4 regions of the Vibrio hippocampi genome follow, and region 4 is predicted to be linked to each of the others. Evidence: predicted binding sites of a transcription regulator. Region 4 holds the regulator's gene; each other region holds the start of a gene.

Region 1 (8,342 bases), on a different contig from region 4:
TGGATGGCAATAGATGCTTTTATTGCTTTAAGTGGTATTGTTTGGAGTTTTATGCTGTTTTGAGTGGGTTTTATGGTTTTATTTTAAAGGTGTTTGGTTTGCATGTGGTTTATAGTGCGAATAGGTTTGTTAGTTACAGTTTATTAGTCTTATAACAAATGCTTTATTTAAAGTGGATAAATGAAAATAGTGCTTAATATATCGCCTGCGCACTGTTTGTTTAAAACGTGATCGTGACATCACAATCTCGCCGCTATATAAGCAAGAATAGCCAAGTGTGTTACTATTTTAACATACCAATTACATTTCTTTGGGGGCGTTATGGAATATGATTTGAAACTGGCTTTAACGATTACAGCAATCAGCTTTGCTACCATTATTGCCTTTGGTTTAGCCGCTGTAATGTCAGCCTAACCAGTCTATGGCGATAACCAGTCTATGACGAATAGCGGGCTAATTACCAATACCCGTACCGTCATTGATAACAACCTATTTAGCCAATACTCATTAGGTAAGACGGCACTGGTAGCTCAAGGAGGCGGGCAAAGAGGCATATTTACGTCAGGCGTACTCGATGCCTTTTTGCTTTCTAACTTTGACCCTTTCGATGAGTTTTATGGAACGTCCGCTGGGGCGCTCAATCTATGCGCATTTCTTTCTCGGCAGCCCGGTCTGGGCAAATCTTTTATTGTCGACCTGACCACTCATTCTAACTTCTTCAATCTCTTTGGTTTTATTCGCCGCAAGCAGTACTTGGATATGCGTTGGGCGCTCGATAAAATCAGTGCTTATCCCTATCAACTTGATATTGATATGGGGCAGAGAGTGAAAGGCAATCGCCAAGCCTTTGCCGCCGTCACCGATTTTTGCAGTTTAAAGGATCAATACCTGCCTATGCTTGAGCATGATTGGTTTGATGTTTTGGTAGCAACCAGTGCCATTCCTCAATTAGTCGACGGACCCGTCGTGGTGCGTGACCAGAGTTATATCGACGGTGGAGTATCCGCAGCGATACCAGTACAGGAAGCATGGCGACGGGGCAATCGTGTGATTGTGGTGATTCGAACAGAAGATGCGCAATCCGATCTTACTCCATCGCCAGTCATTCATAATGATGGTACTAGCGAAACTTGGCTGAGTGATTCGTTTTCAACACTGCAAAATCAGTGGCAGCAGAAAATGAGCGAGTGGTCTAAAGATTGGGGGGACTTCTTCGAGGCTCAACTGAGTAAAGCCAATCAACATTCTCATGCCCAGCACCTTAATTTGATTAACGGTGGACGTTGGTTATTTGGTGCATCCGACATTTATCGTTTAAGCCATATGTTTGGAGAGAAGTTTGACTCTGGCATCGCTGATATGTTGATGGTACATTACCAAACGTATGATTTAACGCAGGCTTTTTTAAATCAACCGCCAGACGACAGTTTTGTCCTTCAGATAGCGCCTTCTGAGACGCTAAAATCATCTTCATTGCTCAGTAATGTCGATGACATTCTACATGACTATCAGCTTGGACTTGATGCCGGCTATCGATTTATCGACAGCTATCAGGCACTCTGTATCAGAGATAAACAGCAGCTGGATTCAGATTCTCATTGGGTCTTAGCAAATCGACGTTAATAGAGTAGTAAATAGCCTTTGGCATACTTTGAATGACCTACCTTCAGAGTATGTGCTAACAGCATCGAACATGATTTGACCCACAAAGATATCCTTGTATACGTGATACTTGTCACGGCGATTCATCAAGGGGCTTCACAATTAGTTCGCAAAGTAAAAAAATTAGTAGGTCGTTGTTTTTTGGAGTGCGAAATGTACATGGCTCAACCGGGCCACATTGATCATATCAAACAGATTAATGCTGGTCGTGTGTATAAACTTATAGACCAATTTGGGCCTATCTCCCGTATTGACCTATCCAAGCTCAGTGATTTGGCACCTGCCAGTATTACTAAGATCACGCGAGAGCTGATCGAGGCTCAACTCGTCCATGAAACCGTGGTTCAGGAAGCGACAAGTCGCGGTCGTCCTGCGGTGGGTTTGCAGACCAATAATCAAGGCTGGCAATTCCTTTCTATTCGATTGGGACGTGGCTATTTGGTGATTGCGCTGCACGAACTGGGTGGCGAGGTGATGATTGATAGTAAGATTGAAATTCACGAAGTGGATCAAGACGATTTTCTTGCTCGCCTGTTATTCGAAATCGAAGAATTCTTCTCCAGCTACAGTGAACAACTTGGTCGTGTAACCAGTATCGCGTTAACGCTGCCCGGTTTGGTCAATTCAGACCAAGGCATTGTTTTGCAAATGCCACATTACAATGTAGAAAACCTTGCCCTCGGTAAAGAGATCTTTAATGCAACCGGTCTACCCGTGTTTGTGGCGAACGATACTCGTGCTTGGGCATTGGCAGAGAATCTCTACGGTCACTCCCAGCACTGCGATAACTCGGTTCTCATCTCTATTCACCATGGTCTCGGTGCGGGCATTATCCTCGATGGCAGAGTGTTGTATGGTCGTCACGGCAATATTGGTGAGTTGGGGCATATTCAAGTCGATAAGCAGGGTAAGGAATGCCACTGTGGCAACCGAGGCTGCTTGGAAACAGTCGCCAGTTCACAAGCGATCCGCGATGAAGCGACCCAACGCTTAGCGGCGGGTGAAGCGTCGATTCTGGCTCAGTGTGAAGACATTACCGTTGAAGCCATATCCGAAGCCGCTGCACAAGGTGATGCTTTAGCGGTGAGTATTGTTGAAAAGCTTGCGGTTCACTTAGGTACCGCGGTTGCGATTGTGATTAATTTATTTAACCCTGAGAAAATATTGATCGGTGGTGTGATTAATCACGCAAAAGCGATTCTGTATCCGGCGATATGGCGTTGTATTGAAGAGCAGTGTGTGCCCGTCTACATCAAAGACTTACAGCTAGTAGAATCTCGTTTTTATAAGCAAGCAACTATGCCAGGCGCTGCGCTTGTTAAACAAGCACTCTATGATGGTCAGTTGTTGATGAAAGTGATCGACGGGTAATTTTTTGCTTAAGACGTTAAATTTTTATCGGTACTGGTCGATAGGATTAGTTAGAGTTTAGCCAGGATTCTTCAAGGGAAGTTTTATGTCAAGCGTATTAAGTTCTGTTGACCAACGCACACAGTTAGTTGGCGAGAATAGATTAGAGCTGTTGATGTTTAATTTAAACAGCCGACAGACTTTTGCCATCAACGTATTTAAAGTCAAAGAAGTGTTAAAGCTGCCGTCACTTACAGTATTGCCGGGTTCTCATCCCAGCATCACTGGTGTTGCGACTTTACGTGGTGTTTCTGTCCCTGTTATTGATTTACGCAAAGCGATCGGTTTTCCAGCGAGTGAAGAAAAAAACAGTGATAGCAATTTGATCATTACGGAATATAACCGTTCAGTGCAGGGCTTTTTGGTAGGTGAGGTCAAAAATATCGTCAATACGGCTTGGACTGAGATTCAGCCACCGCCAAAAACGGTAGGGCCAGCAAACTATCTCACCGCGATCACCAAGGTGACCGAGGACGATCAAGTTAGACTGGTTGAAATCATTGATGTGGAAAAAGTTTTGGCAGAAATCATCGATTATGATGTCACCATTTCTGATGAAGTGCTTGACCGTTCATTACTGCCTCACTTGGCGGGCAAAAAGATATTGATCGTCGATGATTCATCGACAGCTCGTAACCAAGTGAAAGCGACCCTAAGCCAACTAGGTGTTGAAATCATCGAGTGTTATGACGGTGCAATGGCGCTTAACTTGCTAAAGCAGTGGTGCGATGAGGGCATTGATCTTTACGGTCAATTACTGATGATGATCACCGATGCAGAGATGCCAGAAATGGATGGTTACAAGCTCACGCATGAGGTTCGTAATGATCCACGCATGAAAGATCTGTTTATCACACTGAACACCTCACTGAGTGGTAGTTTCAATGATGCCATGGTCGCCAAAGTGGGTTGTGATAAATTTATTTCTAAATTTCAGCCAGATAGATTGGTTGAAGTCGTGCAAGAGCGCATGTCTCAGCTGATTTAAATTGAATTGCCACCAAAGTGGTGGAACACTTGTGTCAATTTTGTGTTAATATCGTCCGGGTTACGATTTAATAAATATAATTTAAATAACAAAGTAAACAGTACACTGCTGACGAAAGGTTTTACATTACAATGATATGGTTATCTTGGAAGGTCGCATCGACCCTAGGATTTCTCATTTTCAGGGAGTGGAGAAAACGACGTATGGAAGCGGCAGAGAATCCGGATTTATAATCCACATTATAATACGATTGACAAAAAGGGAGCGTTGGCTCCCTTTTTTAACGTCTAATGAAACTCCCTTGAGGTTACTTTTAGCTCACTGAGCAGAGGTGTCATGTCAATTAACTGCCCAGCAATGACATGAGTGACGTTGCCTTCACGTTCTAGTATTCCCTTAACCTTGAGTACCTTAGCCGTGAGATAGGCTTGCTTTTGTGCGCGTGCTGTCGCTCGCCATACAACGACATTGATATTACCGCTGTCATCTTCAAGGGTAAAAAAAGTGACCCCTCCTGCCGTCCCCGGCGATTGTTTACCCGTGACAGTACCGACAACGGTGACTAAAGATTTATGTGGTTTGTCGACTAACTGCTTCATTCGGGTGAATTTGCCGAGCTTACCTGCACGGTCTAGCAAGGTGATGGGGTGTTGGTTTAGCGAGATATTAGTTGAGGTAAAATCCTCCAGCATATCTTCAATTTCAGAGGGACGATGATGAAAATCTTCCGCTTTAGCCACTTGTGACTGAAACAGGGGGAGTTCATCCAAATTATCCATCATTGCCCAGCGAGTCGCATAACGATTACCAGCAATCGCAGCCATCGCATTCGCAGAAGCCAATAGCTCTAAGTCACGGCGATTGAGACCGAGCTGCTTGATTTGGCTAATCGCGATATAACCCTTGCAGGGACGGTGAGCGACCAACTTATTCGCTGCCGACTCACTTAAGCCATTTATCTGTCGTAACCCAAGTTGTATAGCAAGTTGCCCATCAATCGGCGTCACTTGATGTTGGTACAACGACTGATTCACACAAACAGGACGAACCATAACGTTATGGCGCTTGGCATCTTGCAGTAGCTGAGAGGCGCTATAAAAGCCCATCGGTAAGCTGTTCAGCAATGAGGTATAAAACACCGCAGGGTAATAGTATTTTAGCCAAGCGCTGCAATAAGCTAGAACAGCAAATGAAGCGGAATGGCTTTCGGGAAACCCATATTCACCAAATCCGCAGATCTGCTCAAACAGTCGTTCTGCAAAGGCATTATCGTAACCTCTGTTCTGCATTCCATCGATCAGCTTGTGACGAAACTTAGCCAGATCGCCATTCTTTTTCCATGCCGCCATTGCCCGTCGTAGTTGATCGGCTTCACCGCCGCTAAACCCTGCCGCGACCATAGCCAGTTTTATGACCTGCTCTTGAAAGATCGGCACTCCCAAGGTGCGCGATAGGACTTCCCGAACTTCCTCAGACGGGTAGTCGATGCTCTCTTGTCCATTACGACGTTTTAAGAACGGATGCACCATATCTCCCTGAATAGGTCCCGGTCTGACAATAGCAATCTGAATCACTAGATCATAATAATTGGCGGGTTTAAGGCGGGGTAGCATGCTCATCTGCGCTCGAGATTCAATCTGGAAAACTCCGACAGTGTCGGCGTTTTGTATCATCTGATAAACACGGGCATCGTCTTGTCGTCGCGTGATATCGGCAATGGTGAGCGTCTGCCCATAGTGCTGTTTTATCAAGGTAAAACACTTACGAATAGCGCTTAACATGCCCAGTGCTAATACATCGACTTTCAGTAAGCCAAGGCTTTCTAGGTCATCTTTATCCCACTGAATTACTGTGCGCTCATGCATCGCAGCGTTTTCGACCGGAACCAGCTCGTATAAAGGGCCGGAAGAGATCACAAAGCCACCAACATGCTGCGAAAGATGACGTGGAAAGCCGAGGATATCATTCACTAACTCAATAAATTGTTGACCTTTCATGGATTCCGGTTTTAACCCCAATTCAATGATCTGCGCTTGCCAACCTTGAGCCCGATCGCGGCGGTTGATATTTTTAATAAAGTGATCCAGTTGTGTCTCATGAATACCGAGTGCTTTGCCGATATCGCGAACCGCACTTTTAAATCGGTAGGAGATCACCGTCGCTGCCAGTGCGGCACGCTCACGACCATATTTCTGATAAATATATTGGATGACTTCTTCTCGCCGCTCATGCTCGAAATCGACGTCAATATCGGGCGGTTCATCACGCTCCTTACTGATAAAGCGTTCAAACAGTACCGAAATTTGTCTAGGGTCGACGGCGGTGATTTCTAAGCAGTAGCAGACAATCGAATTGGCGGCAGAGCCTCTGCCTTGATAAAGGATCCCTTGCTGCTTGGCAAACATAACAATGTCGTGGATGGTCAAAAAGTAGAAAGGGTAGTTCATCTCTTCAATCAAAGAGAGTTCCTTACTGATGGTGTGCGAAATGGCATCCGGCACACCATCAGGAAAGCGCTGCTGTTTACCCTGTTCGACTAATGCTCGCAAATGCTGCATTGGTGTTGAGCCCGCAGGAATTAACTCACTTGGGTATTCGTAGCGCAACGAAGAAAGCTCAAATTGGCAACGCTTAGCGATCAATACACTCTGCTCAAGCCAAGCTTGGGGATAGAGCTTAGCGAGTTTGGTTTTGGGTCTTAAGCTGCGTTCGCTGTTGACCAATAACTGGCTGCGTACCTGATCAACTTGAGTATTGTGCTTAATTGCGGTCAAGGTGTGCTGCAAAGGGAGTCGTGTCGCAGTATGCATCAGCACACCGCCACACGCGGTGATTGGCAGATCCAGTTCGCGTGATAGCGTTTGGCAATGCTCGATATAGTGGTGTTCATTTGACAATAGATGCCGCTGAACACCCAACCAAACGCGCGGCTGGTGATGCCTTAGCAGCCAGTTTCCCCAATGATGATCACTTTGCTGACCTGTCGGCAGCCAGATCACGAGACAGTGACGCAGCGACATCACATCCCATTCAGATAATTGATACTCACCTTTGGCACAGCGGCGTCTTGCATTGGTGATGATGCGGCATAGCTCCGCATAAGCGGGACGGTTGGGGCAGAGTAAAACAAACTGGCACTCCGCATTAAGCCAAAACATGCTGCCAACAATCTGTTTAATCCCTAGCTGATGCTGTTTGATGGCGGTATGGGCTCTTACCACACCGGCAACTGAGCATTCATCGGTAATCGCCAGTGCGTGATATTGCAGAAACTCCGCTTGCAGCACCAACTCCTCAGCATGGGAAGCGCCTTGCAAAAAAGAGAAGTTACTTTGACAGAATAATTCCGCGTATTGGATGACGGCATTCATTGTAAGACACCTTTGTTGACCTAAACTTTCGAGTATTTCTTATGAGCATTCCTGATGAACATTGTGAGTCAGCGATCTGCACCCCAAATGCGATGGACAGCTCCGTTAGCTAAATTGACCGTGAACAAACCACTGTTTGTCATCAGTTCTAAAGATCCATAGCCACTGTCCTTGTGGAGAGCGCGCGATGTAATAGTCGCGTTTAATTGGGTGATCATCCCACCAACCACTGACAATACGCTCTGGTCCTAACACCAAATCGACGGGTTGCTGCAAAGGCATCGGCTGAGTGTAAAGTAAGCTAGGACGAAGCTTCTTATGTAAGTGATCACTTGCTTTCATGGGGTGAATCTTGTCTGGCGCGAGCGGTAAAGTGGCATACTCTGGTCGTGGGTCCTCGGTAAGCTGTAATGAGGTTACCGCTTGACTGCCCAGTTTTGCTTGCAGTTTAGAGATCAATTCCAGACCCGTTAGCGCACCCTTCTCACCACTAAACAGATCGTGTTCGTTGACAGTTAGCTGATCAGCGCGAACGATAGCCAGCGTCAAGCCATTAACAGGAGCCTCAAGTTTGATGCTCTCTAGCGTTAACTTGGAGAGTTCTTGCCACTGATTGGCGAGATAGTCTCCCTGTGCAGAATAGAAGTGGACGCTGGTGTCGGTATGATCCCTTTGATGCAGAGTCAGTAATAACTCAAACGCAACCTTATCGCGTAACTTTAAAAAGGTTTCTAGCTGAGCAAACAACCGAGCAAGCGGCTTTTGTAGCCAATCGATATTTTCTATATCAAACAGCAACTCAAGATATTGGCGAAACCGCTCTGGTGGGTGATAAAAATCGACAGGATGCTTAAATTGACCGATCAGCCTGCCGACATAGTTCACCAAATCGATATCAAATCGCTTAGCAA
Region 2 (8,342 bases), on a different contig from region 4:
AAGACAGTGTCAGCCGGTGGTTCAACCGACAGATCTTTACGATTGCCAGTACGCTCAAATTGCCCTTTGCCCGGACCAATGAATGGACGGGCAATAACACGACCAATGTTGTAATCGGCGAGTTCTTCACGAGCGATTTGGCACAACTCAAGTAAACGGTCTAAACCAAACGTCTCTTCATGGCAGGCAATCTGGAATACCGAGTCAGCCGAGGTATAGAAAATCGGCAGTCCGGTTTTCATATGTTCCTCGCCTAAGTCATCCAGCACTTGTGTGCCTGAGGCATGACAATTGCCAAGGAAATCAGACAGACCCGCTCGCGCTAAAATACGATCGGTCAGTTCCTTAGGAAAACTATTTTGCTTATCAGTGAAGTAACCCCAATCAAAAAGCACAGGTACACCGGCAATTTCCCAGTGACCTGATGGCGTATCTTTACCTGAAGAGAGTTCGGCAGCATGACCATAAGCCGCAATGACTTCAGCACTGTCGCTGAGACCTTGCGCAAGCTTGCCGGTGGATTCTTTGTGTGCCATCGCCAAACCAAGCTTGGTTAGATTAGGCAGCGTTAATTCACCGCTGCGCTTGTCATTGTTCGCCAGACCCGCAGCACACTGCTCTGCAATGTGACCGAGGGTATCAGAACCGACATCACCAAACTTGTCTGCATCGGCAGTCGCACCGATACCAAACGAATCTAAAACTAAAATAAATGCACGTTTCATTCTATCTCCTCACCTCTAAGCCAGATCTTCAGCGCGAATATGTTTGTAAACACAAGGCGTTGCAGTGTAGCGACCTTCACCAACGGTAATCGCCGCGTTTAGCGCCTCGGCCGCTTGTTGCCATTGTGCTTCATCACGCGCATGAATCATCGCGAGAGGTTTATCTTGGCTCGCTTGCTCACCCAGTTGAATGAACTGGTCAAAGCCAACCGCATAATCAATTAAATCCGACGCAACACGACGACCACCGCCCATTGCAACCACCGCCATACCGATAGCTCGAGTATCCATAGAGAGAACCGTACCAGGTTGCTGAGCATAAACTGGCTTGACGATCTCTGCTTTTGGTAAGTAACGGTCATAGTGCTCGACAAAATCAGCTGGACCGCCTAAACCTTGCACCATTTGATTGAAGCAATGCGCCGCTTTGCCATTGTCCAAGACTTGATTCAACATGGCGGTTGCCTCGACAGCATCTTTCGCCAACTGACCCAAAATCAACATCTCGCTACACAAAGCCATCGTGACTTGGTACAAACGCTCGTTTCTATACTCTCCAGTCAAGAAGCGAACCGCCTCTCGCACCTCAACAGCATTGCCTGCTGATGACGCCAAGACTTGATTCATATCGGTCAAAATAGCCGTGGTATTTGTCCCTGCGCCATTTGCCACAGCCACAATAGATTCCGCCAATTCTTCAGACTGCTCGTAGGTTGGCATAAATGCACCAGAGCCGACCTTGACATCCATAACCAAAGACTCAAGACCCGCTGCCAGTTTCTTCGACAGAATAGACGCGGTAATCAAAGAGATATTATCAACGGTCGCCGTAATATCACGAGTGGCATAGACTCGTTTATCTGCTGGGGCAAGATCGCCTGTCTGACCGATAATCGCCACACCCGCTTGCTTAGTCACCTCACCAAACACTTCATTGCTTGGGGTAATGTTGTAACCAGGGATGGATTCTAGCTTGTCGAGTGTGCCCCCAGTGTGCCCTAAACCGCGACCAGAGATCATTGGAACAAAACCACCACATGCCGCCACCATTGGACCAAGCATAAGCGACGTCACATCGCCCACACCACCCGTTGAGTGTTTATCGACGATAGGTCCGGTAAAACCTTGCTGAGACCAATCAATGACCATTCCGGAATCGCGCATCGCACAGGTTAGGGCAATACGTTCATTCATGGTCATTTCATTGAAAAAAATCGTCATAGCAAAGGCAGCAATTTGCCCTTCTGACACGGTGTCCTTAGCGACACCTTGAATAAAGAACTGGATCTCTTCCGCCGACAGTTCGTGACCGTCACGTTTTTTACGGATAATTTCTTGAGGAAGGTACATAGAAGCCTCACTGATCAACAGATCACGGATCTGCGGAAAAATTATGGGAGAGGGCTAACACCCTTTTAGGGTGTTAGCATCAACAAACCTTAATAAGCAGAAGGGTCTGCTGTTTCGTTTGTCACTTCTAATGTATTCAGTAGGTTCGTTAGTAAGCTTGATGCACCAAAACGGTAGTGCATGTTGTCAGCCCAATCTGCACCTAAAATTTCGTCAGCCATAGCTAGGTATGCGGCCGCATCTTCTGCCGTGCGCACGCCACCTGCTGGCTTGAAGCCCACTTTCTCTGCCACACCCATATCACGGATAACTTCTAGCATCATACGTGCGTATTCTGGGGTTGCATTGACTGGAACTTTACCTGTGGATGTTTTAATGAAATCTGCGCCTGCTTTGATAGCGATTTCTGAGGCTTTCTTGATTAAAGATGGCTCTTTTAGCTCACCCGTTTCAATAATCACTTTCAGCAGAATATCACCGCAAGCCTCTTTACACTGCTTCACTAGCTCGAAGCCAACCTCTTCATTACCGGCGATTAGAGCGCGATATGGGAAAACCACATCGACTTCATCCGCACCGTACGCCACAGCCGCTTTGGTTTCTGCAACGGCGATATCGATATCGTCATTACCGTGTGGGAAGTTAGTCACTGTTGCAATGCGAACCTCAGGTGTCCCCTGTTCACGAAGCGTTTTTTTAGCGATTGGGATAAAACGAGGGTAGATACAAATCGCAGCGGTATTACCCACTGAAGATTTTGCGTCGTGGCACAATGCGATTACTTTTTCATTCGTATCGTCATCGTTAAGCGTAGTGAGATCCATTAATTTAAGTGCACGTAGAGCTGCTGATTTTAAATCGCTCATTTCTATCTCCGATCAATATTCAATTAATTCACTGGTTATTCCAGTAATAAATGAACGGACTTGGTTCCTTGAAGACTCGACACTGAGTGTCAATTGCTATCCTTGTCACCGCACAAACATCAAGCCTTGCCCTATCGCACTGTCCTTTTGCGATTCATTAAGCTGCTGCTAATCAGCGGCGAATGCCAAGGAACAAAACTGAGTGTACATAATCCATAATATTGACTGAGTGCCCACCACTCAGTCAATAGTTTGCTTAGCAGCAATTATAGTGCAGCTAGGCTCAAGCAGAAACCTGCGATGGTCGCAGCCATTAGGTTAGAAAGAGTACCTGCAATAACGGCTTTGATGCCCATACGTGCAATATCACCGCGACGTTTTGGCGCAAGGCTACCTAAACCACCAAGTAGGATGGCAATAGAAGATAGGTTAGCAAAGCCACAAAGTGCAAATGAGATAATTGCTTTGGTTTTTTCTTGCAGAACTACAGGTGCTTCTGGCGTTAGATATTCAGCAAAACTTGCATAAGCAACAAACTCGTTCGCGACGGTTTTTAGACCAATAAACTCACCCGCGATAGTGGCTTCAGACCATGGCACACCCAATAGGAATGCAAGAGGTGCGAAGATCCAGCCAAGGATAAGTTCAAGCCTAAGCTCCGGCATACCGAACCAACCGCCAAGACCACCTAACATACCGTTGAGCAATGCGATAAGACCAATGAACGCAATCAACATAGCACCGACATTCAGCGCCAGTTGCAAACCTGCAGATGCACCGCCTGCGGCTGCGTCGATAACGTTAGCTGGCTTGTCTGCACCCTCTGCATCAATATCGTCTAGCTGCTCAATCGGCTCATCGGTTTCAGGTTTAATGATTTTTGCAAACAGAAGACCACTCGGTGCCGCCATGAAAGAAGCCGCAACTAAGTACTCAATTGGCACGCCCATTGACGCATAACCAGCAAGAACACCACCCGCGATAGAGGCTAAACCACCACACATCACAGCGAATAACTCAGATTGAGTCATCTTAGGAACGAAAGGACGAACAACCAGAGGGGCTTCTGTTTGACCAACAAAGATATTTGCCGCTGCTGACATAGATTCAGCACGAGACGTTCCCAATGCTTTTTGAAGACCGCCACCCAGAATCTTGATCACCCATTGCATCACGCCAAGGTAGTAAAGCACTGAGATAAGGGCAGAGAAGAAGATAAGTGTTGGAAGTACACGGAAAGCGAAGATAAAACCGCCACCGCCAAAGACTTCAAACATTTTATCTGACACTAAACCGCCAAATAGGAATGATGTGCCATCGTTACCGTAGTTGATGACGCTTGAAACAGCATCAGAGAAGCTCTTTAATAATTCTTGTCCCCAAGGAACGTAAAGAACAAATGCACCCAGTGCGAATTGAATTGCAAACGCACCTGCAACTGTGCGAACGTTAATTGCTTTGCGGTTGTCTGATAGTAGTACTGCGATCAGGATCAGTACCACCATACCAACCAGGCTCATAAACAAGCTCATAGTTTATGACTTCCTTATAGTTAAAGTGTGGTGTAAAAAGGTGTAGAAGCTAAAGTCTGCGGCGATTATACAAACACTGAAAAAAAGAAATAGTGGTAAAATCACACTTCCTACGCACACGCATATCTCATACATTTAAAAATGAGACATAGATCACATAAAGGCATTCATACGCCTATTTGCATCACTAAATAAATAAAATTAATTAACAAAAAGAAAACAACCCACTAGTACTCCGCTCAACCGTAGACGTAACCGTTTGCTCCCCTTCACTTCGCAACTCAATCAAGTGATTTAGCACCAACTTTGTCCTCTTAGGTTGGTTCACTTGCCCCTGATAACCACTTAGTGGCATATCTGGCGAGTCAGTTTCGATGACGATGGAATCTAAAGGGACTTTGGCTATGGTTGCTCTGGTTTTTTTTGCTCTCTGGTAACTAATTACACCGCCAACGCCTATGTGCATACCTAAATTAATATAGTCCAAAGCTTGCTGGTAGCTACCACTAAAACCATGAATTATTCCGCCATAGAGAGGTCGATGCTGTTTTAGTATCTTGATCAAATCTTGATGGGCCTTGCGGCAATGAAGTAATACGGGTTTACCATAGTCGTTAGCAAGATGAATCTGATCGATCAATAGCTTCTTTTGTTGCACTTCGTCATCTCTGTTGTGATAGAAATCTAAACCACACTCACCAACAGCCACCCATTTTTTATTATTTCGTTGTTGGTGCAACTCACTTTGCAATGCGTTGATTGATATTGAGCCCGACTCAATAAAGCAGGGATGGATCCCTAAAGCGAAATAGACTTGTTCATATTGACCAGCAAGTTCGGATACCTTGTGCCAATTGCGACTATTCACCGCAGGGACAATGATCTTGCTCACCCCACTCGCATTGGCATCCTCTAACGCCGTATCTAAAGACAGGTGTTCCGCAAGCAAATCTAGGTGGCAATGGGTATCGATCATAGGAAGTACTCTGTATTTACAAAATCATCTCTAAAAAAGCGTTTTTTCTATAGCGGAGGTTCAAAGAGGGTTTTCTAAAAACTGGCTTCCGAAAACTCGACATTTTAATCAGTATAATCCGCTTAGTTTAGGCGCTACTTGTACTAACTTATAGCCCTCTTTGGCTAAAACACCACGCAAAGTACTAAAACACCCCACTCAATGTAATCGATTTCATTAAAGAGCAGTTTACATCAGCGTCATTGACGGTCACAAAATAACCTTTTCATTTAGGCAAAAGGTGATCATTATCACATTAGTATGTAATAAATTGTTATTTATCACTAAGCAAACGATAAAATGCGCACTAAGGCTTGAAAACGTCAAAATGGCTCCAGTACTTACTGGAGTAATTGGTTACGTTGACATTCGGTTAATTTTAACCACGCCGACCAGATTAAAAAAGCACATCAAACATTTAGGCCTCAGGCTTTAACAAGGAAAATGATCGTGAAAAAAACACTTATAAAAATGTCTGCTCTCGCAGTGGCAGTTTCTTCTTTCAGTGCATTTGCAGCAAAACCCGCTGTTGTTTATGACACTGCCGGTAAATTCGACAAGTCATTTAACGAAGCAGTTTTCCAAAACGGCGTTAAAGTTTACAAAGCTGACAAGGGTGTGGCTGTTCGTGAGTTTGAACCTCAAAACGAAGCTCAACGTGAACAAGGTCTGCGTCGTCTAGCTCAACGTGGCTTTACGCCTATCGTTGCTGTTGGTTTCAACATGGCATCTGCTGTAGAAAAAGTAGCGACTGAATTCCCAGACATTCAATTCACTATCATTGATATGGTTGTTGATAAGCCAAACGTTCAATCTATCGTGTTTAAAGAGCACGAAGGTTCTTTCCTTGTTGGTGCATTGGCTGCAAAAGCCTCTAAAACTGACAAAGTGGGCTTCGTTGGTGGTATGGACATCCCTCTTATCCGTAAGTTTGAGTGTGGCTACCGTCAAGGCGCACAATACGCAAACCCTAACATCCAAACTTTCCAAAACATGACCGGTTCTACTCCTGCTGCGTTTGCTGACCCAGCAAAAGGTTCAGAACTTGCTAAGTCTCAGTTCTCTCAAGGTGTTGACGTAATCTACGCAGCAGCGGGCGGTACTGGCATGGGCGTTTACCAAGCTGCAAAAGATGCGGGTAAATTCGCTATCGGTGTTGACTCAAACCAAAACCACCTACAACCAGGCACAATGCTAACGTCTATGGTTAAGAAAGTGGGTGTTGCTGCTTACAACTCTTGGGAAGAAGCAGAAAAAGGCACTTGGACTGCAGGTATCAAAGTTCTTGGTCTTAAAGAAGGTGCGGTTGAGTGGGCATACGATGACAACAACAAAGATCTGATCACGCCAGAAATGAAAACTTACCTAGATCAGCTACAAGCTGACATCATCGCAGGTAAGATCAACGTTCATGACTACATGTCTGACAACACTTGTAACTTCTAAACCTCTCTGGGTTTAGATTAAAATATCTATTTATCAACAAGATAGATAACTGTAATAACGCCGCTGCCTAAAAACAGCGGCGTCTAACTGTAAGGCTGTATCTAGTGACAACAGGTTCCTCATTTGCCATAGAACTGGAAAACATTGATAAGCGTTTTGGTGCGGTACACGCAAACCGAGCAATCAATCTACAAGTTCCAGCAGGCACTATTCACGGCATCATTGGTGAAAATGGTGCTGGTAAGTCGACTTTAATGAGTATTATATACGGCTTCTACCACGCAGACTCTGGCTCCATGAAAGTCAACGGTCAAACCTATAAACCTGCCAACTCTCAAGAAGCGATTGCCTCTGGCATTGGTATGGTGCACCAGCACTTTATGTTAGTAGACACATTCACTGTGCTTGAAAACATCGTTCTTGGTGCTGAAGATGGTTGGAAGTTAAGTGAAAGCTTAGGAAAAGCGCGCAAGAAGCTGAAAGCACTTGCTGACGACTATGGATTGGAAATACCTCTTGATACGGTTGTTGGGCAACTTCCTGTTGGACTTCAACAACGTGTAGAAATCTTAAAAGCCCTATATCGTGGCGCTAAGATCCTTATTCTAGACGAACCTACTGGTGTACTCACTCCTCAGGAAGCGGATCACCTATTCCGAATTTTAGACAAACTGCGTGCCCAAGGTACGACAGTGATGATCATTACCCATAAGCTAAGAGAAGTATTAGCGATCACCGACAATGTCTCTGTGATGCGCCAAGGCGCAATGGTTTCTCATGTCGTTACGGCAGAAACCGATAAAGAGCAACTCGCTGAGCTTATGGTGGGTCGCAAAGTCCGCCTTAAAGTGGATAAACAAGAAGCGGCACCGAAGAAAGAACTAATTAAGGTGACTGACCTTCAGTACTTTGATGACGCTGGCGTTGAGCGCGTTAAAAGTGTGAGCTTTGGCGTAAAACAGGGTGAAGTAGTCGGTATTGCTGGTGTATCGGGTAACGGTCAATCAGAGATCTTAAATCTGCTGGCGGGTATTACCAAACCTCACTCAGGTCAAATTGAGCTTAACGGTCAAACCATTTCTGCAACTCAAGCTTTGGATCCTCAGCAGGTCCGCGCAGCGGGTGTGGGTCATATTCCAGAAGATAGACATAAGCAGGGACTGATCAATAAGTTTGAAGCACAAGAAGCTTATATCCTTGGCTTTCATCATCTTCCGCAATACAACAAGGGTTTATTGCAAAATAAAGCAGCGATCAAACAAGCCTGTCAACAGAGCATGGATAAATGGGACGTGCGCCCTAACGATACCACGCTCAAAACCGCTAACTTCTCCGGTGGTAACCAGCAGAAGTTGGTCATCGCTCGTGAAATGGAACAAGACCCCGATGTTATTCTGATCGGTCAACC
Region 3 (8,342 bases), on a different contig from region 4:
TTGAGCTCGCATTGACCTTGTAAGCCCAAACCATCATTAACGCGCCAATAATGACCATAGGAAGTGACAGTATTTGTCCCATGGAAATAAAGTCACCAAACAAACCAAGATGCGCATCTGGCTCTCGAACATATTCCACTAAGAAGCGGAAACTACCATAGCCTAGCAGGAATAAACCCGATACTGAGCCAGCTGGACGCGGCTTTTTGATAAACCAGTTAAGAATAAAGAACAGCACCACACCTTCAAGCGCAAATTCATAAAGTTGCGATGGGTGACGAGGGAATGGACCGCCATTAGGGAAAATCACACCCCAGGGAAGGTCGGTGACTCGACCCCACAGTTCGCTATTCATAAAGTTGCCAATGCGCCCCATACCGAGACCAAAAGGAACTAATGGCGCAATAAAATCCGCTACGTTGAAAAAAGTGCGATTGTTCTTTTTGGCATACCAGAACATGGCAGTGATAACACCCAGCAAGCCACCATGAAACGACATGCCCCCTGTCCATACCTTAAATAGATACAGAGGGTCCGCCATCAGTTCTTCGAAACCGTAGAAAAAGACATAGCCAACTCGGCCACCAATGATCACACCTAGAAAACCGGCGAAAAGAAGATCGGAAACCTGCTCTCGAGTCCACCCTGAATTTGCTTTATCGGCACGACGGTTGGCTAACCACATAGCGAATATAAAACCAACCAAGTACATTAAACCGTACCAACGAATCGAAACTGGACCGATTTCGAACAGAACTGGATCGATATTGGGAAATTCTATATATCCCTGAGACATAATACGCTCACTTTTTTATTGATGTTTGAATTACAGCATCATTGAGAATGACACGAATAATAAAAAGACCGCGAAAATCTTTTTTAATTTCGATGTAGCCAACCGAGTGGCTAATTTTGCGCCAAATCGTGTGGTAAAAACCGAAGTTGCAACAATCGCTAACAAGGCAGGTAAGTAAACATAGCCGACGCTGTAAGCGGGTAAATTTTGCAGCTGAAAACCATGAAAAACAAAGCCTAGCATACCTGCGACTGCCAGCAAGCAACCACAAAACGATGAACAGCCTACCGCTTTTCGCATCTCCACGCCATGACGATTTAAAAATGGTACCGACATTGATCCGCCACCAATCCCAGCCAGACTTGAAACCACCCCAATAATTAGACCGTTAACACTGGTAATAATAGGTGAAGGCATACTACGAGCTTTGCTGACCTTGATTGACGTGAGCATTTGTATCGCCATAGCCAACACGATCACCGCAAACACCCTAGGTAAGTACTGATGAGGTATGAACTCAGCAACATAAGACCCTGCAACCCCGCCTAAGATCACTCCCGGTATTAACCACTTTATCGCGAAGAAGTCGATGTTACCGAGCTTGAGGTGATTGAGGCTTGATGCTCCAGAAGTGACGATAATAGTGGATAGAGAGGTTGCCAAAGCGACATGCATCACTTGCTCTGGAGGAACATCAAAATATGGGAGTAGAAACACCAATGAAGGGACAACGACTAAGCCACCACCAATACCAAGTAGACCGGATAACAGACCAACAAAACTCCCCAAGAATAGGAGTAAAATTAACAGTTCGTAGTTCACATAAGATCCAATCAAATCACATCTAACGTTTACCAGCTCGAATAAAGCCAGCCAGTCCCTTTAACTCAAAAAATTGCTGCATTTGACTGTAAATATCGCTTCCGTAAGGCTTAGACAACGCGCGATGAGCAAGATCTTGCAATTCTTGATAAGACGTTTGACGTAAAATGTACTTCACCTTCGCAACGTTAGAGGTGTTCATACTCAACATATCGTACCCTAACCCTACCAAAAGCAAGGCGCCAATAGGATCTCCAGCCAACTCACCACAAATACACACCGGAAGATTATAGGTTTGGCAAGTTGCAAAAATATGTTTCATTGCCGCCAGAACAGAGGGATGAAGCGTTTCATAGATATCGGCAACCTGCGCGTTGTTGCGATCAACCGCTAATAGATACTGAGTCAAATCGTTGGTACCTACAGACACAAAATCGACCTTATCGGCAATAAATGGGATCAGATAGAGCATGGAAGGCACTTCTATCATCACACCGAGGGCGGGTCGTTTAATATCAGGATGCAGTTGCTGCACTTCAGCCAAGGCTTGCTCAATCAATTCCATTGCGCCATCAAGTTCCTGGACAGAGGAAACCATCGGCAACAAAATACTCAAGTTGTCTAAGCCTAAACTGGCTTTCAACATCGAACGCAACTGAATCAAGAAAATATCAGGATGATCGAGCGTAAAGCGAATACCACGCCATCCCAAAAATGGATTATCTTCGTCAATCGGTAGATATGGCAACGCCTTATCGCCACCAATATCAAGGGTACGCATGACCACTTTCTTATCCGGGTAGGCATTGAGTACTGAGGTGTATTGGTGCAGTTGCTCCTCTTCGGAAGGAAACTTTTGCTGAGTTAAGAAAGCAATTTCCGTACGGTACAATCCAACACCATCCACATACTGATTCACAGAGATACTGGTATCAGCACTTAACCCCGCGTTGAGCATGACCTGAATACGGTGTCCATCTAAAGTACAAGCCTCTTCAGAAACCGTCTTGTCCACCATCGCAGACAACTCTGACTCTTCGGAAACCAACTCACTGTATTCAGATAACAAATCTTGGCTAGGATCTGGGTAAATCTCACCACTATAACCATCAACAATGCCCACTTTGCCACTAATCAGCTCAGGATTAATGTTGACGCCCATAATCGCGGGGATGCCCATCGCTCGCGATAGAATCGCCGCATGGCTATTAGCAGCGCCATCCAAAGAGACAACCGCTAGCAATTGTTCTTTAGGAATTGAAGCTAAAATAGAAGCGGTCAGTTCCTGCACCACAAGAATAACCGGCTGTTCAAAGTTGTGAACAGGCTGTTCGGTATTTTGCAAGAAGAACAGTAAACGTTGCCCCAGCTCTTTAATATCTTGAGCACGTTCCCGTAAGTAAATATCCGACATCTTGGCAAAGCGATTGGCGTAGCTTTCTACCACTTGTCGCAATGCCCAATCCGCACGATCACCTTTGGCAATTTGAGCTTTTAAGTCTTTGCGCAGCATGGGATCGTTGAGCAAGTGAGTAAAGAGATCAAAGATCGCCAGTGCGTCTTTGTTCAACTCAAGATCCAACTTCTTACGCATACGCTTAAAGTCTGCGAGCGCATTCTCTATCGCCAGCGAAAGTAGCTCTTGTTCTCGGAGGATATCGAGTGTTGATGCTGGAAATACCTGACTTAAGTCCGGTTGGGTATTGTCCCACCACAAAGGGCCAATTGCCACGCCAGAAGACGCTGGGATACCTTTGATCACCGAGACTCTATCACCATCAAAAAAGCTTTGCCCTTGCGCGGTCGCATGAGCAATGATGACCGCGACCTGAGCCGCGAGCGTGACCAAGAATGATTCTTCCATTTCATCAAATTGACGAGAAGATTTTTGCTGGATCACGAGAACGCCCAATACTTGCTTACGATGGATTATGGGCGTTCCAAGGAATGAGTGATATATGTCTTCCCCAAGTTGAGGGAAGAACTTAAAAGAAGGATGCTTAGCCGCTTCGGCTAAGTTGATAGGCTCTGCTGTGCGTTTTACCAGTCCCACCAAACCCTCATCAAAGCCAATGTGGATAGTATGACCGGTAAACCTCAAGCCTTGCGTGGCCATCAGTTCCAAACGCTGTTTTTTTTCATCCGCAAGATAGATGGTGCAGCACTCTGTATTCATGGCTGCACACGTCTGTTTTACCAAGATTTCGAGGGCGCTATGAACTTCCTCTGCCTTAGAAACATGCTCAACTATATCCCGCAGTTGCGATAGCATTTTTACCCTCTTTGGTGTTTACGCTTACCTTTAAATTTACGCTCTTTAAAAGGCATCGCCAACGATGCAAACTCTTTCATCGCTCGACGATATACATCTCTCTTGAAAGAAACGACTTGTCTCACTGGATACCAATAACTCACCCAGCGCCAACCATCAAACTCAGGGGTTTTAGCACGCTGCATATTGATTCTCGATTCCTCGCAATCCAAGCGCAATAAAAACCATTTCTGTTTTTGCCCAATACAAACGGGTTTCGAGTCCCAACGTACCAAACGTTTAGGAAGTTTATACCTCAACCAGTGGCGACTAACAGCAACGATTTTTACATCGTTTTTTGTCAATCCAACTTCTTCGTATAATTCTCGGTACATGGCTTGCTCAGGCGTTTCGCCTTCATCGATTCCACCTTGTGGAAACTGCCATGAGTGTTGTCCGTATCGTTTAGCCCAGAAGACCTGACCATGGTTGTTACAGATTACAATACCAACATTAAGTCGGTAACCATCGCCATCTATCACTGGCCAACCTCAATTAAATTTTCATTAACAGTGATTTTTCCACATATCCCCTAGTTGAGCAAACTAAGTAACACGTAAATTTGAACAAATCCTATTAATTCGCACCACTTGGGATAAGTTTTCTACATACCGGTAGTTATCAACACACAAATGAGAGCTAGCCCTCATTTATTCACCTTTTCTGTGAATAACTATGTGAAAAATCACTGATCTTTCAACAATATTGGTATTAACAAAAAGAACAACACAAGCCTACAATCGAGAGGTTTAATTTAAAATTATTTAAAAACAACAAGTTACATTCAATCAACAAACAAAACCACTCGGTACTATTTAATAAAAAAACGACCACACTTAGATCGGTCAAAGATCAACCAGGATGCTTTTTATCCACATTAGAATGGCGTACTTTTAATAAACTCGCCTATAGTCAAGCAAAATATCACTCAAAACCCCTGTTTTTTTATACAGAACTCGAAAAGTCATACTAAATAGAAATAAACGCTGTGGATAAGTTTGGTGGCGATCGATCTTTTACCAAAATTGATCTTTTTTTGTACAAGCCGTTTTAACTATTCGTGTTAATATCTCGCTCATCGCATCCTATTTTCTTAATTACGGTATGAAAACCCCTCCAAGTTCAGAAAAAGAACTCATCCAACGAGCTCGTGATATTGCTGGCTTATCATTTGGTGAACTGGCACAAGTCGCACAGATGAAAGTGCCCGAAAGCTTAAAGTATGATAAAGGATGGGTAGGACAACTACTTGAGTGGCATCTTGGCGCCACCGCTGGCAGCAAACCAATTCAAGACTTTCCCGAACTCGGTATAGAGCTAAAAAGTATTCCTATTGGCTATAACGGTAAACCCTTAGAGTCGACCTTTGTTTGTGTCGCACCACTTACCGGCGTTCATGGCTTAACCTGGGAAAAGAGCCACATTAGAAATAAGCTATCACGAGTATTATGGTTACCTGTCGAGGGAGAAAGAGACATTCCTGTGACTGACCGTTTAGTCGGCTCACCTTTAATTTGGAGCCCATCAAAACAAGAAGAGTTGCAACTCAAAAATGATTGGGAAGAATTAATGGATCTCATTGCTTTAGGCAAGGTCAACCAAATCACAGCCCATACAGGAGAGATCTTGCAGATCCGCCCTAAAGCTGCTAATAGTCGAGTTAAAACAGAAGCTTATGGCGTAACTGGACAACCAATAAAAACGCTACCAAGAGGCTTTTACTTACGTGCCGCATTTACGTCGTATATTCTACAAACCTATTTTATTTAATTAAAAACAACCTTACTCGGGTAACTCAAAGAGACGCTTCAATACAAACTGAGCTCTATATCATAATAGTCGGATAAGCTTTTACTCGTATCGGTCCTATCTCCACGGTGAAGCCGTAAATAGGCTTTCTGTAGCCCCATGGTATAGAGTGTTTCTTTCACTGAATCAATCGAATCAAATTCTAAAGCGTGTTCGTTGTCTAAAATGGGTTCAAGTTTATGTTTATATTCCACTGCCAATAAATAATGTGAAATATCAGCACAACCAATCACAAATACCTTAGGTGGTTGCTGTGAGTCTTTATACTCCCCTCTTAACCACTGATCGAGCTGATGTTTTTGCATTTACCACCCCCTCATTATTATTATGAACAATACTAATGTTTATACCCAAGTTACCTTAAGATGCAGAATTCAAAGAAGCAGAATTCAGAGCTAATTTGGGTATAGAGCAATGTTCATAGACAAGTTTAGCCAATGTTGACAAAATTTAAATGAATGTAACCACGATTCTATCCTTTAGAGGAATGCGGAAGGAGGCAAGCCTCCTTCCGCTATGAGTTACGTCGTCAATCTCGCATAGAGAACCCGACGAAGAAGACGAACTTTACGCTCGGCGATAATATCTGGAGCCTTTGAGTCACCCAGAGGTCTACCTGTTTTATCAAAGCCAATATCTTTCATCAGATGTTCACTGTGCAGAGGCAAGTAGTAACGATTACGTCGTACACGGCGTTTCCACTCACGTTCTTGTGTATGAATATCGGCTTTAATTAAGCATGTTGCTAGCGTTAAGTAGATTGAAGTTCGCATAGGTTTTCTCCTAAATAATAAGTATTTTGAGGAGAGAAATAGCGTGCAAAATTAGAGAAGACTCATTAAGACTGCTATTTCCGCAGCCCCAATGGTTACGGATATATTATGCGTGTTTGTTGGCAAAATCCTGCATGAACGCCGGTGACAATGAATCCCACGTCACGGTTAATCGATCACATACAGTTTTTAGCAAACTCATAGGTGTAGCATGCATGTACATAACTACTACGGCGTCAGTATCAAAACAGATAATATTTTTCATGGTACTGTGCCTCCTATTCGCTTAATAATCCTTGGAAAGATGAGTTTATTTTTTAAACTCAGGCGTATTTTTATACGTTGTGGTTATAATTTCAACACTTGAGTTATATATAATATAAAAACAAGATATTCGTCCATAAATATGTCCGAACTATGGAAGTTACCAGTTTAATATAATAAAAAAGCAGCTCATTTGCATGCGCTGCTCTTCTTGGGTATATACCCAAGTTACCTCAAGATGCAGAGTTCAGAAGTAACTTGTGTATAGTCGCGTTGATTTAAAACGTCTCTTCCGCAATCAAACTGTGTTTATTGAGAAGACGATACATGGTGGCTCTAGAAATTCCTAACTCCTTCGCAGCTTGAGTCACCTGACCATTGTAGCTATCTAGCACCAAAATCAGCGCATCACGTTCTGAGCGCTCTCGAATACTCTTCAAACTACGTTTGCTCGAGAAGGTTCCCGGTAACTCAAAATGGGAACTTGAGAGTTCTTCACTTTCTGACATTAACACCGCGCGTTTGATCTGGTTAATCAATTCCTTAACGTTGCCCGGCCAGTGGTAATAGCTCAACGCCTTAATCGCCTCTTCATCAACGGTTTTTACCGGTGAGTTAAATTCTTTCGCGAACTGTCCAATATAGTAATTCACTAATGGCGCAATATCAGTAGCTCTTTCTCTTAGACTCGGGACATTGATTCGTAGCACGTTAATGCAATGGAAAAGCTCATCGTTAAATTTGCCATCACCTAGCGCTTTTTCAATGTCAGAGGAATCAGCGGCTAAAAGCCTAACATCAAACTCGCGAATCCCTTTTGCAGTTTCAATTTGACCATCTTGATAAAACTTCAACAGATTCAATTGCTGCGGCATCGGCAGGGTAAAAATATCATTCAGTAGAATGGTGCCACCGGAAGCTTGCTCTAACAGTGAGACCTTATCCGGATCATGCATTCCAAAAAATTCATTCTCAAATCGAGCATTGGAAAAGGCACGGCAGTTAATAGCAATAAAGGGTTTTTGAGCCCGGGAAGAACTCTTATGTACCGCTTTAGCGACACTCTCTTTTCCAGCACCGACTTCACCATGAATCATGATACTGACGTCTGTTGGCCCGATACGCTTAATCTGGTCACGCAGTCTTCTAATCGGCAACGAGTGACCCACAATGCCAAGTTCACTCTCATTATGGCTGTTTGGCCATACACGCTGCTCCAACTTCAGCATACCTAACTGATGACCAATCGTACTGACTAAACGTGCATCAGGTACGGGAGTTGTGAAAAAGTCGATACAAAAGTTAACAATAAATTGGCATATAGTATCGGAACTTAGCTGCGACTCACGGATAAAAGCAATCCAACGCACCTGCTTGTGAGAACTCACTAATTTAGCTATGCCATTGAGGCTGAAGTCATCTCTTGTTAAATCAACGACACCAATACACGGACCTATATCAGAAAAAAACGCGTCTGCTTTTCTCAAGTCTGAACATTGGCTACAACGCCACCCCCCCTGCTCCAGTACCGACAACCAGGGCTCATAAGTGCCCCCGACGACAACCA
Region 4 (8,342 bases):
GCGACCTTACCTACTCGCAAGGGGTAAAGATTGGTTACTTTGCTCAGCATCAACTGGAAACATTGCACCCTGAAGAGACGCCACTGCAACACCTGATGCAAATTGCGCCCAATCATACCGAACAACAGCTTCGTGACTATCTGGGTAGCTTTGGTTTTCAAGGCGATAAAGCGTTAGAAAAAGTCGCGCCTTTCTCCGGGGGCGAAAAGGCTCGTCTGGTGCTGGCACTCGTCGTCTGGCAAAAACCCAATCTATTGCTCCTCGATGAACCCACCAACCACCTTGATTTGGATATGCGTCAAGCACTCACTTTTGCTCTGCAAACCTTTGAAGGGGCAATGGTCATTGTCAGTCACGACCGTTACCTACTACGCGCAACAACAGACGATCTATACTTAGTTCATGACCGTCAGGTTGCCCCTTTTGATGGTGATCTTGTCGATTACTACAAGTGGCTCACCGAGCAGCAACGTCAAGAGCGCAAAGAGAGCCAAGAGAACGAACCTGACAAAAGCAGCCACAATAGCGCCGCTGCCAAAAAAGAACAGAAACGCAAAGAGGCTGAGTTTAGAAAACAGACCGCTCCGATTCGTAAATCCCTGCAAAGTTTAGAAAAGCAGATGGATAAGTTGAGTTCCGCACTAACAGAAGCGGAAACACAATTATCGGATTCATCCCTGTATGACGCGGAAAATAAGTCTAAACTCAATGAGATACTCGCTAAGCAAGCATCGAACAAATCCGAACTGGAAGAAGTAGAGATGGAGTGGATGAGCTTGCAAGAGCAACTTGAAGAGATGGAACAGGAATTCAGCCAATAATGACAACAACGACTCAATCTAAGTCACTTACCCACGAAGCGCTATGGCAATTTAGCCTAGCCTACTACGCTGAGCGCGGTGTGAAAGAAGCTTGTCTGAGTCTGCAGAATCATTATCACGGCAACGTTAACCTGCTGCTGCTACTTAAATGGTTAGACGTGAATCATCTGGCTTTTACTTTAGAGCAATGGCCGCAAGTAAAAGCCAGCCTTGATGCCAGTGAACAATTACTGGCTCAATATCGGCAACTGCGTAAACAGCTAAAAACACAGGTTACCGATACCCTCTATCGCGAGGCTCTCAATTTCGAATTGTCCCTTGAGCAGCTGCAACAATCCCACCTTATTGAAACCATTAACAGCCTGCCCTTAGCCACTACATCCGCCTCACACTTAGTCGATATGTACTGCCAAGAACTAGGGGCTGATCACCTATGCCAACACTTTGATGATGGCGCTGACACTACCAAATAAACGCAATACACAGCACCGTTAGTAACGACATCACGCGGTTAAAGCGACGCCACGCCAAGGGGGTTGACAGCCACTGACGAATAACAATTCCAAACCCCACCCATACCGAAGAAGTTGGCAGTTGCACCAGTAAAAAAGTGGCACAAATAACCGCTAGAGATTGCCAATACTGCTCCCCCGGCAGAGAAAACGAGCTGACTGCGGTGATACACATCATCCAAGCTTTTGGATTAATATATTGAAATAAAATAGCCTCAAAGGAGTTCATCGGTTTGATATCTTCCGCCTCATCTTCCGCCCCTCTCTTAGCCGTCAAGATTCGCCAAGCAAGATACAACAGATAAGCACTGCCTAACCATTTCAGAACCTCTTGCACCACAGGATAAGAAGTAAACACAACCCCGAGTCCCGCACCATTAAGCAGCAGCAAGCTAATAAGACCAACACCGATACCGATGAAGTGCGGGATCGACCGAATATAGCCAAAGTTAGCGCCCGAATTCGTTAACATAACATTATTCGGTCCAGGTGTTCCTACCATCACAATCGCAAATAGGGCTACCGCCCAAACAAATCCACTGTCCATGTTCGCCCCTTATTGTATGGGTACAATTTAAAGATAAAGGTTGAAAAATACGCTTTTTGTCGACAAAATAACCATAACAATGGGATTGAATTGATGCAAAAGGTTTATTGTCACCATGACAATTGAAGAAATGGAACTTAACCGACACGGTAGTGTGCCGATCTACAAACAGATCGCCGATCAAATTGGTGCGAGGATCGACAACGGAACCTTGCTAAGCAACAGCAAGTTACCCACCCATCGCTGGCTTGCGGATCGGCTTGAGGTCACCGTGGGGACCATCACAAGAGCCTACGCTGAATTGGAGCGCCGCGGACACATAGAAGCCCGAGTGGGTGCTGGCACCTTTGTTGTTGATCACAACAAGCCGAGTTGGGCATTTGAACAAGATCCCAGTGACGAATTAGAGTGCCATTTGGGATACAATATTCCACCACGGTTTGATCGCAGCGATATGTTGCAATCCGCGATGCAACGCATCGCCACCTCACCACAACACCTCAATCAAATCATGCTCTATCAATCCCCAACCGGCATCGAGAGTCACAAAGGGGTGGTATGTAATTGGATGAGGGCGCAGCAGATCCATCTCAATCCGCAATCCATGTTGTTTAGCTCAGGTGCCCAGCACGCCATCCAACTGATCTTGGATACCTTTAGTCGCGCGGGAGACACGATCCTCGTTGAGCAATACACCTATCCAGGGATCATCAATGTGGCGAAGCAAAACCAACTCACCCTAAAAGGGGTTGAGATGGATAAGTATGGTGTCTTACCCGAATCGTTAGAGTTGTGCTGCAAACGTTATTCACCTCGATTGATCTATCTCATTCCAACCTTACAAAACCCCACCACCGCAGTGATGCCAATACAGCGCAGGCGAGAGATCCTCGACATCTGCAAGAGATACGACGTCTACGTGATTGAAGATGATATCAATAGCCTATTGCTAGACAATGCCCCCGAGCCCATGGTTAACCTAGCGCCAGAGTCCGTGCTGTATATTGGGGCTTTCTCTAAGTTTTTGGCTCCGGGTTTAAGGGTAGGCTTTATCCATGCCCCCGAGAGATTGTATCCACAATTAACGAGCACCCTACAAAATCATTGCTGGATGGTCAGTCCGTTACTGACATCCTTGACCTGCGAGATGCTTTCCAAAGGTGATGCAGACAAAAGTTTGCAGATCATCAAACAAGAAATGAACGCTAGAATAGAAATTGCAGTACAAAAACTCAAAGGGTTCGAATTCACCGTCCAGCAAGGCGGCTTTCATCTATGGTTAACGCTGCCTCAACACTGGCGATTGAGCGATTTTATTGCCCAAGCCACTATGAACAAAATCAACGTGAAAAGCAGTGAACTCTTTGCACTACCGGGCAATGCTGTGACACCAGCGATTCGCTTGTCACTCAGTTCTCCACAAAGCATTGAACAGATGCGTCGCGGGCTAGACACCCTAGTCACACTGTTAAATCACACACCGACAGGCGAGTTTACACTATGACAAAACCCAGCTTTATCGCAGCAAAAGGGCTTCGCAACCCTCACCTACAAACCCTGCTTCCGCGCATCGTTCGTCGTCGGCCCCTGTTTACACCTCACTGGGAAACATTGGAAACCCCCGACGGTGATTTTGTGGAACTGGCTTGGAGTGAACAACCTAACAACGAGCTTAACAAGCCTATTTTTGTGCTGTTTCATGGACTTGAGGGGAGTTTTTCTAGCCCCTACGCTAATGGCTTGATGCATGCTTTCGCGCAACAAGGATGGCTATCGGTCATGATGCATTTTCGAGGCTGTGGTCCAACACCGAATCGCTTAGCTCGCAGTTATCATTCGGGCGAAATTGGCGATGCAAGACACTTTCTGACGATGCTGGACGAGCGCTATCCAAACAGTAACAAGGTGGCAGTCGGCATCAGTTTGGGGGGCAATATGCTGGTGAATTATCTTGCTCACTATCAAGATGACACCAAGTTAACAGCAGCCAGTGTGGTGTCAGCACCGCTTGACTTAGCGGCGTGCTCACAGAGAATTGAACAGGGGTTTTCCAAAGTTTATCGTAACTATCTGCTCACCTCGATGAAGAAAAACAGTTTGAAAAAAATCACGCTGCTCAATAATGAACTGGGACTGACTCCGGAAAAGATCAACAGCACGCGTAAACTGTACCAGTTTGATGATCTGATTACCGCGCCACTGCATGGCTTTCGCAACGCAAATGACTATTATCAGCAATGTTCTGGTCTCGCTCGCCTATCTGAGATCACGATCCCGACCCAGATTATCCATGCTAAGGACGATCCCTTTATGACGGACGCCGTGATCCCAAAACAACCACTGCCTGAAAATATTCACTACTGCCTACAGCAACATGGTGGACATGTGGGATTTGTTACTGGCAGCCTTAAGCAGCCTCAATTTTGGTTGGAGCAGATACTGCCTGAATGGCATCAAAGTTTTACTTAGCGGAGACCTTAGACCAGTGCCGCATAACAAGGCAGATTGAGCCGTATGTTCTATACTGCTTCTTCGACTCAATTTTAACGGTCACTTGCAAGTTGCTAGAATCCTTTCCAATACCTCCTCTGCCTTTGCTGGCGATTCGGTATATAATTGGGTTTCTTAACGACAACAACAGCAACGTTAGCTTGAATAGCGAGTCGCGATAATACTGATTCGCTGTTATAACAATTCATTGTCATAGCCATTTGCTGTCAAAACCATTTGCAGTTAAAACCATTGGCTGTCAAAACATAAAGAGAAACAAGATGATCATCCCTTGGCAAGAGATTAATCCTGATACATTGGATAACCTGCTCAAAGAGTTTGTATTGAGAGAAGGGACGGATTACGGAGAAATAGAAAGCTCGCTAGAACAAAAAATCACATCCGTAAAACAGCAGTTAAGCAACGGCGACGCGGTCATCGTCTACTCGGAACTCCATGAGACCTTTGATATTAAATCGAGTCGTTCGCTGAATTATTGAACCCTCAACCCACTATTGAATCTAATCGAGACTATCGTTTAGTTCCAACACAGGAAGTGTTATGTCTGCAAAACATCCTATCATTGCTGTCACCGGCTCATCTGGCGCGGGGACAACAACATCATCAGAAGCGTTCAGAAAAATGTTTAATATGATGAACGTCAAAGCGGCATTTGTAGAAGGAGATAGTTTTCATCGCTACACCCGCCCAGAAATGGATGTCGAGATACGTAAAGCTAAAGAACAAGGCAAACACATCAGTTACTTTGGTCCGCAAGCCAATGATTTCCCAGGTTTGGAGCAATTCTTCAAAACCTATGGTGAAGATGGTACAGGTCAATATCGCCGTTACCTGCATTCTTTTGATGAGGCAGTTCCTTACAATCAGATGCCCGGCACCTTTACGCCATGGCAAGATCTACTGCAAGGCTCAGATGTTCTTTTTTATGAAGGGCTTCACGGTGGGGTTGTTGACGGCGAGGTCAATGCAGCAAAGCATGTCGATTTGCTCATCGGCATGGTGCCGATTGTCAACTTAGAGTGGATTCAGAAGTTTGTCCGAGACACGCGAGACCGTGGACATTCAAGAGAAGCGGTGACTGACTCAATTGTGCGTTCGATGGATGATTATCTCAGCTACATCACGCCACAGTTTTCTCGCACCCATATCAACTTCCAAAGAGTGCCAACCGTTGATACTTCCAACCCGTTAAATGCCAAGGGCATTCCAAGTCTGGATGAAAGTTTTGTGGTTATTCGCCTCAGGGGCATTAAGAATGTTGACTTCCCGTACCTACTCGCCATGATAGAGGGGTCGTTTATGTCACGTCATAACACCATTGTTGTTCCTGGTGGAAAAATGAGCTTCGCAATGGAATTAATTGTTCGCCCCATCCTCCAACAACTTATCGAAACCGGTAAAATTGGCTAGGGCTTCTCAGGTAAAATGCCTGAGTGGACATGGTGTTTTTTTATACCGTGATCATAAGCACATTTTTGTATAGAAAAATGTGGATTTGATACGATTAAAATCAAGAAATCAGACTAAAAAAGCGCTACTATTCTTATCAATAAAGAAGTCGGCTTGCGCTGACTTCACCATGCTTTTATGCTAGTAGGCATTATTGTGTCCTTGCTAACAATATGGAAAGCAGCAAGCTAACCCGCAGAGGAAGAGAGATATATGGTTCTAGGTAAACCTCAAACCGATCCAACGTTAGAGTGGTTCCTATCACACTGTCATATTCATAAGTACCCTTCAAAAAGCACGCTTATTCACGCGGGCGAAAAAGCAGAAACGCTTTACTACATCGTAAAAGGTTCTGTTGCGGTACTTATTAAAGATGAAGAAGGCAAAGAGATGATCTTGTCTTACCTTAACCAAGGTGACTTCATCGGTGAACTTGGTCTATTTGAAGAAGACCAAGAGCGTACTGCCTGGGTTCGTGCAAAATCACCTTGTGAAGTCGCTGAAATTTCATTCAAGAAATTCCGCCAGCTAATCCAAGTTAACCCTGACATTCTAATGCGTCTATCTGCACAGATGGCAAGTCGTCTTCAAGTTACCAGCCAAAAAGTTGGTGACCTAGCATTCCTAGACGTAACGGGTCGCATTGCACAAACGCTATTGAACCTGGCTAAACAACCGGATGCGATGACTCACCCAGACGGCATGCAAATCAAGATCACTCGCCAAGAGATTGGTCAGATTGTGGGTTGTTCTCGTGAGACCGTTGGTCGTATCCTGAAGATGCTAGAAGAGCAAAACCTGATTTCTGCGCATGGTAAAACCATCGTAGTGTACGGTACTCGCTAAGCATTTATCGCGTATATTTATCGTGTAATAAAAAATCCCTAACCGAAAGGTTGGGGATTTTTTTATTCAATCACGGGTCGTATTTCGCTGTTTATCGCAACGACCGTTCTGTTGCAACTACTGATGAGTACTTTCAAATATCTTGTCCGCGGACGCAGTGACAAAGCCTTGATACAACGGTCCTTCCGCTGTGGGATAGCGCTTGGCAAATTCGTAGAAACCGCCGGGAATCGTCTGCTCTCCATCTTGAAACCTAACGCTTACCATATCTGCCATGGTCGAGGATTGCTCAAGCATTACCTTGGGATTGCCTTTCACAGCACCGCCAGATTGATTAATGGTAAAACCTGACTCTGCCAATCGTTGGTTAACCTGCTCAACACTGGTTAAGCGCTGCAGTTGATTGACGTTAACGGTGAAATGATTCGCGCCATAACCGTGTGCGGCAAGCCAAGCAGCGTATTCGCTCTCTTGAGCTAGTTGCTGATAATCGCTAAAGCTTAAATCCCAAAGACGACCAGCGAACAAAAAGGCTGACGATTGCAGTGTCGAACGATCAATTTGTTTCACCAAACGATGAACAATGTCCTGTAATTCCGCCGAACACTGTTCAACTTTTAGTTCACTAATAAACACTTTTGGCAAACTGAGATCGGCATGTTGTAGATGGATAGCATCGAGCTTTTTAGCTGCAAAGCTATAGTGACCAACTACCTCATAGCCCAAGGCAATAAATGGCTTAGCCAGCGTCTCTATCCCCACAGGGGCAAGGTTAAAGGTACGCAAGGCAATATGATCATTGTTTAACGCCTCATCCTCTTGCAGTAGTTGCTGCACTTGGTGAGCGGATGGACATAGACGAGCGATATAGTCTTGCCACAAAAGATTAAACAGTTGTTCTACTGCCATGACGCACCTCACATAGATAAAATAGATCTCATAGATTACATTAGAGTTCGATTCCCGGGCTGAGTGTTTCTGGTAATACCGTGGCTTCACCTTCCATCGACGCCATTGGGTACGCGCAATAGTCAGCGGCGTAAAAAGCACTCGGTCTGAGGTTTCCAGAGGCACCGGGTCCACCAAAGGGGGCATCGCCACTTGCCCCTGTTAGCTGTCGATTGCGATTGACGATACCAGCTCGGATATGGTCGACAAAGTACAGCCACTGTTCATCGTCTTGAGAAATTAACCCTGCTGATAAACCAAACCGCGTATCATTAGCCAGTTCTACCGCTTGTTCAAAGGTTTGGTAACGTACCAATTGCAACAAAGGACCGAAGTATTCTTCATCAGGTAGCTCTGTGACGGCGGTGACATCAATCAGCCCCGGAGTCACAAAAGCGGCGTGTTTACGCATCGCGGGAACTAAAGCATGCGCCCCTAATGCCACTAAATCCTGCTGCACTTGGACAATATGATCGGCAGCTTGAGACGAAATCTGAGGTCCCATAAACGGTGCAGGGTCAGCAAAGGGCTGATCAACGGCAATCTTTGCAACTGACGTACTCAGCGCCGCGACCAAGGCATCCCCTTTATCACCAACAGGTACATACAGACGTCGAGCACAGGTGCAGCGCTGACCCGCGCTAATGTAGGCCGATTGCAAAACGGTATACACCGCCGCATTCAGTTCACCATAGTCTTCACTGACGA

What was found. The regulator CRP, encoded in region 4, controls carbon source genes, mostly activating them, when cyclic AMP is high. The targets are predictions, from matches to a motif close to TGTGANNNNNNTCACA.
Region 1: mlc (sugar metabolism global transcriptional regulator Mlc) is a predicted target of CRP. The motif match lies at 1,725-1,740, and genes of this name have one in related genera.
Region 2: L9Q39_RS03390 (NupC/NupG family nucleoside CNT transporter) is a predicted target of CRP. The motif match lies at 4,616-4,631, and genes of this name have one in related genera.
Region 3: rppH (RNA pyrophosphohydrolase) is a predicted target of CRP. The motif match lies at 4,563-4,578, and genes of this name have one in related genera.

What each region holds. Positions count from the first base shown of each region.
Region 1 is NZ_CAKLCM010000002.1:1,524,951-1,533,292, reverse strand. Features, by position in the region: gene cydH (cytochrome bd-I oxidase subunit CydH) at 322-414, shown strand; gene L9Q39_RS09205 (patatin-like phospholipase family protein) at 439-1,623, shown strand; gene mlc (sugar metabolism global transcriptional regulator Mlc) at 1,816-3,033, shown strand; gene L9Q39_RS09195 (chemotaxis protein CheV) at 3,119-4,060, shown strand; gene L9Q39_RS09190 (error-prone DNA polymerase) at 4,348-7,419, opposite strand; gene L9Q39_RS09185 (Y-family DNA polymerase) at 7,537-8,342, opposite strand, start outside.
Region 2 is NZ_CAKLCM010000002.1:193,102-201,443, reverse strand. Features, by position in the region: gene deoB (phosphopentomutase) at 1-725, opposite strand, end outside; gene deoA (thymidine phosphorylase) at 741-2,075, opposite strand; gene deoC (deoxyribose-phosphate aldolase) at 2,165-2,941, opposite strand; gene L9Q39_RS03390 (NupC/NupG family nucleoside CNT transporter) at 3,208-4,473, opposite strand; gene L9Q39_RS03385 (TatD family hydrolase) at 4,679-5,449, opposite strand; gene L9Q39_RS03380 (BMP family lipoprotein) at 5,933-6,934, shown strand; gene L9Q39_RS03375 (ABC transporter ATP-binding protein) at 7,039-8,342, shown strand, end outside.
Region 3 is NZ_CAKLCM010000002.1:1,831,272-1,839,613, forward strand. Features, by position in the region: gene lgt (prolipoprotein diacylglyceryl transferase) at 1-796, opposite strand, end outside; gene L9Q39_RS10635 (sulfite exporter TauE/SafE family protein) at 827-1,618, opposite strand; gene ptsP (phosphoenolpyruvate--protein phosphotransferase) at 1,641-3,890, opposite strand; gene rppH (RNA pyrophosphohydrolase) at 3,893-4,411, opposite strand; gene mutH (DNA mismatch repair endonuclease MutH) at 5,034-5,699, shown strand; gene L9Q39_RS10655 (hypothetical protein) at 5,738-6,043, opposite strand; gene L9Q39_RS10660 (DUF1127 domain-containing protein) at 6,260-6,511, opposite strand; gene L9Q39_RS10665 (sigma-54-dependent transcriptional regulator) at 7,054-8,342, opposite strand, start outside.
Region 4 is NZ_CAKLCM010000001.1:392,938-401,279, reverse strand. Features, by position in the region: gene L9Q39_RS02010 (ABC transporter ATP-binding protein) at 1-821, shown strand, start outside; gene L9Q39_RS02005 (TIGR02444 family protein) at 821-1,294, shown strand; gene L9Q39_RS02000 (LysE family translocator) at 1,284-1,880, opposite strand; gene L9Q39_RS01995 (aminotransferase-like domain-containing protein) at 1,996-3,384, shown strand; gene L9Q39_RS01990 (hydrolase) at 3,381-4,349, shown strand; gene L9Q39_RS01985 (YheU family protein) at 4,652-4,870, shown strand; gene L9Q39_RS01980 (phosphoribulokinase) at 4,932-5,801, shown strand; gene crp (cAMP-activated global transcriptional regulator CRP) at 6,054-6,686, shown strand; gene L9Q39_RS01970 (DUF1338 domain-containing protein) at 6,804-7,607, opposite strand; gene astD (succinylglutamate-semialdehyde dehydrogenase) at 7,636-8,342, opposite strand, start outside.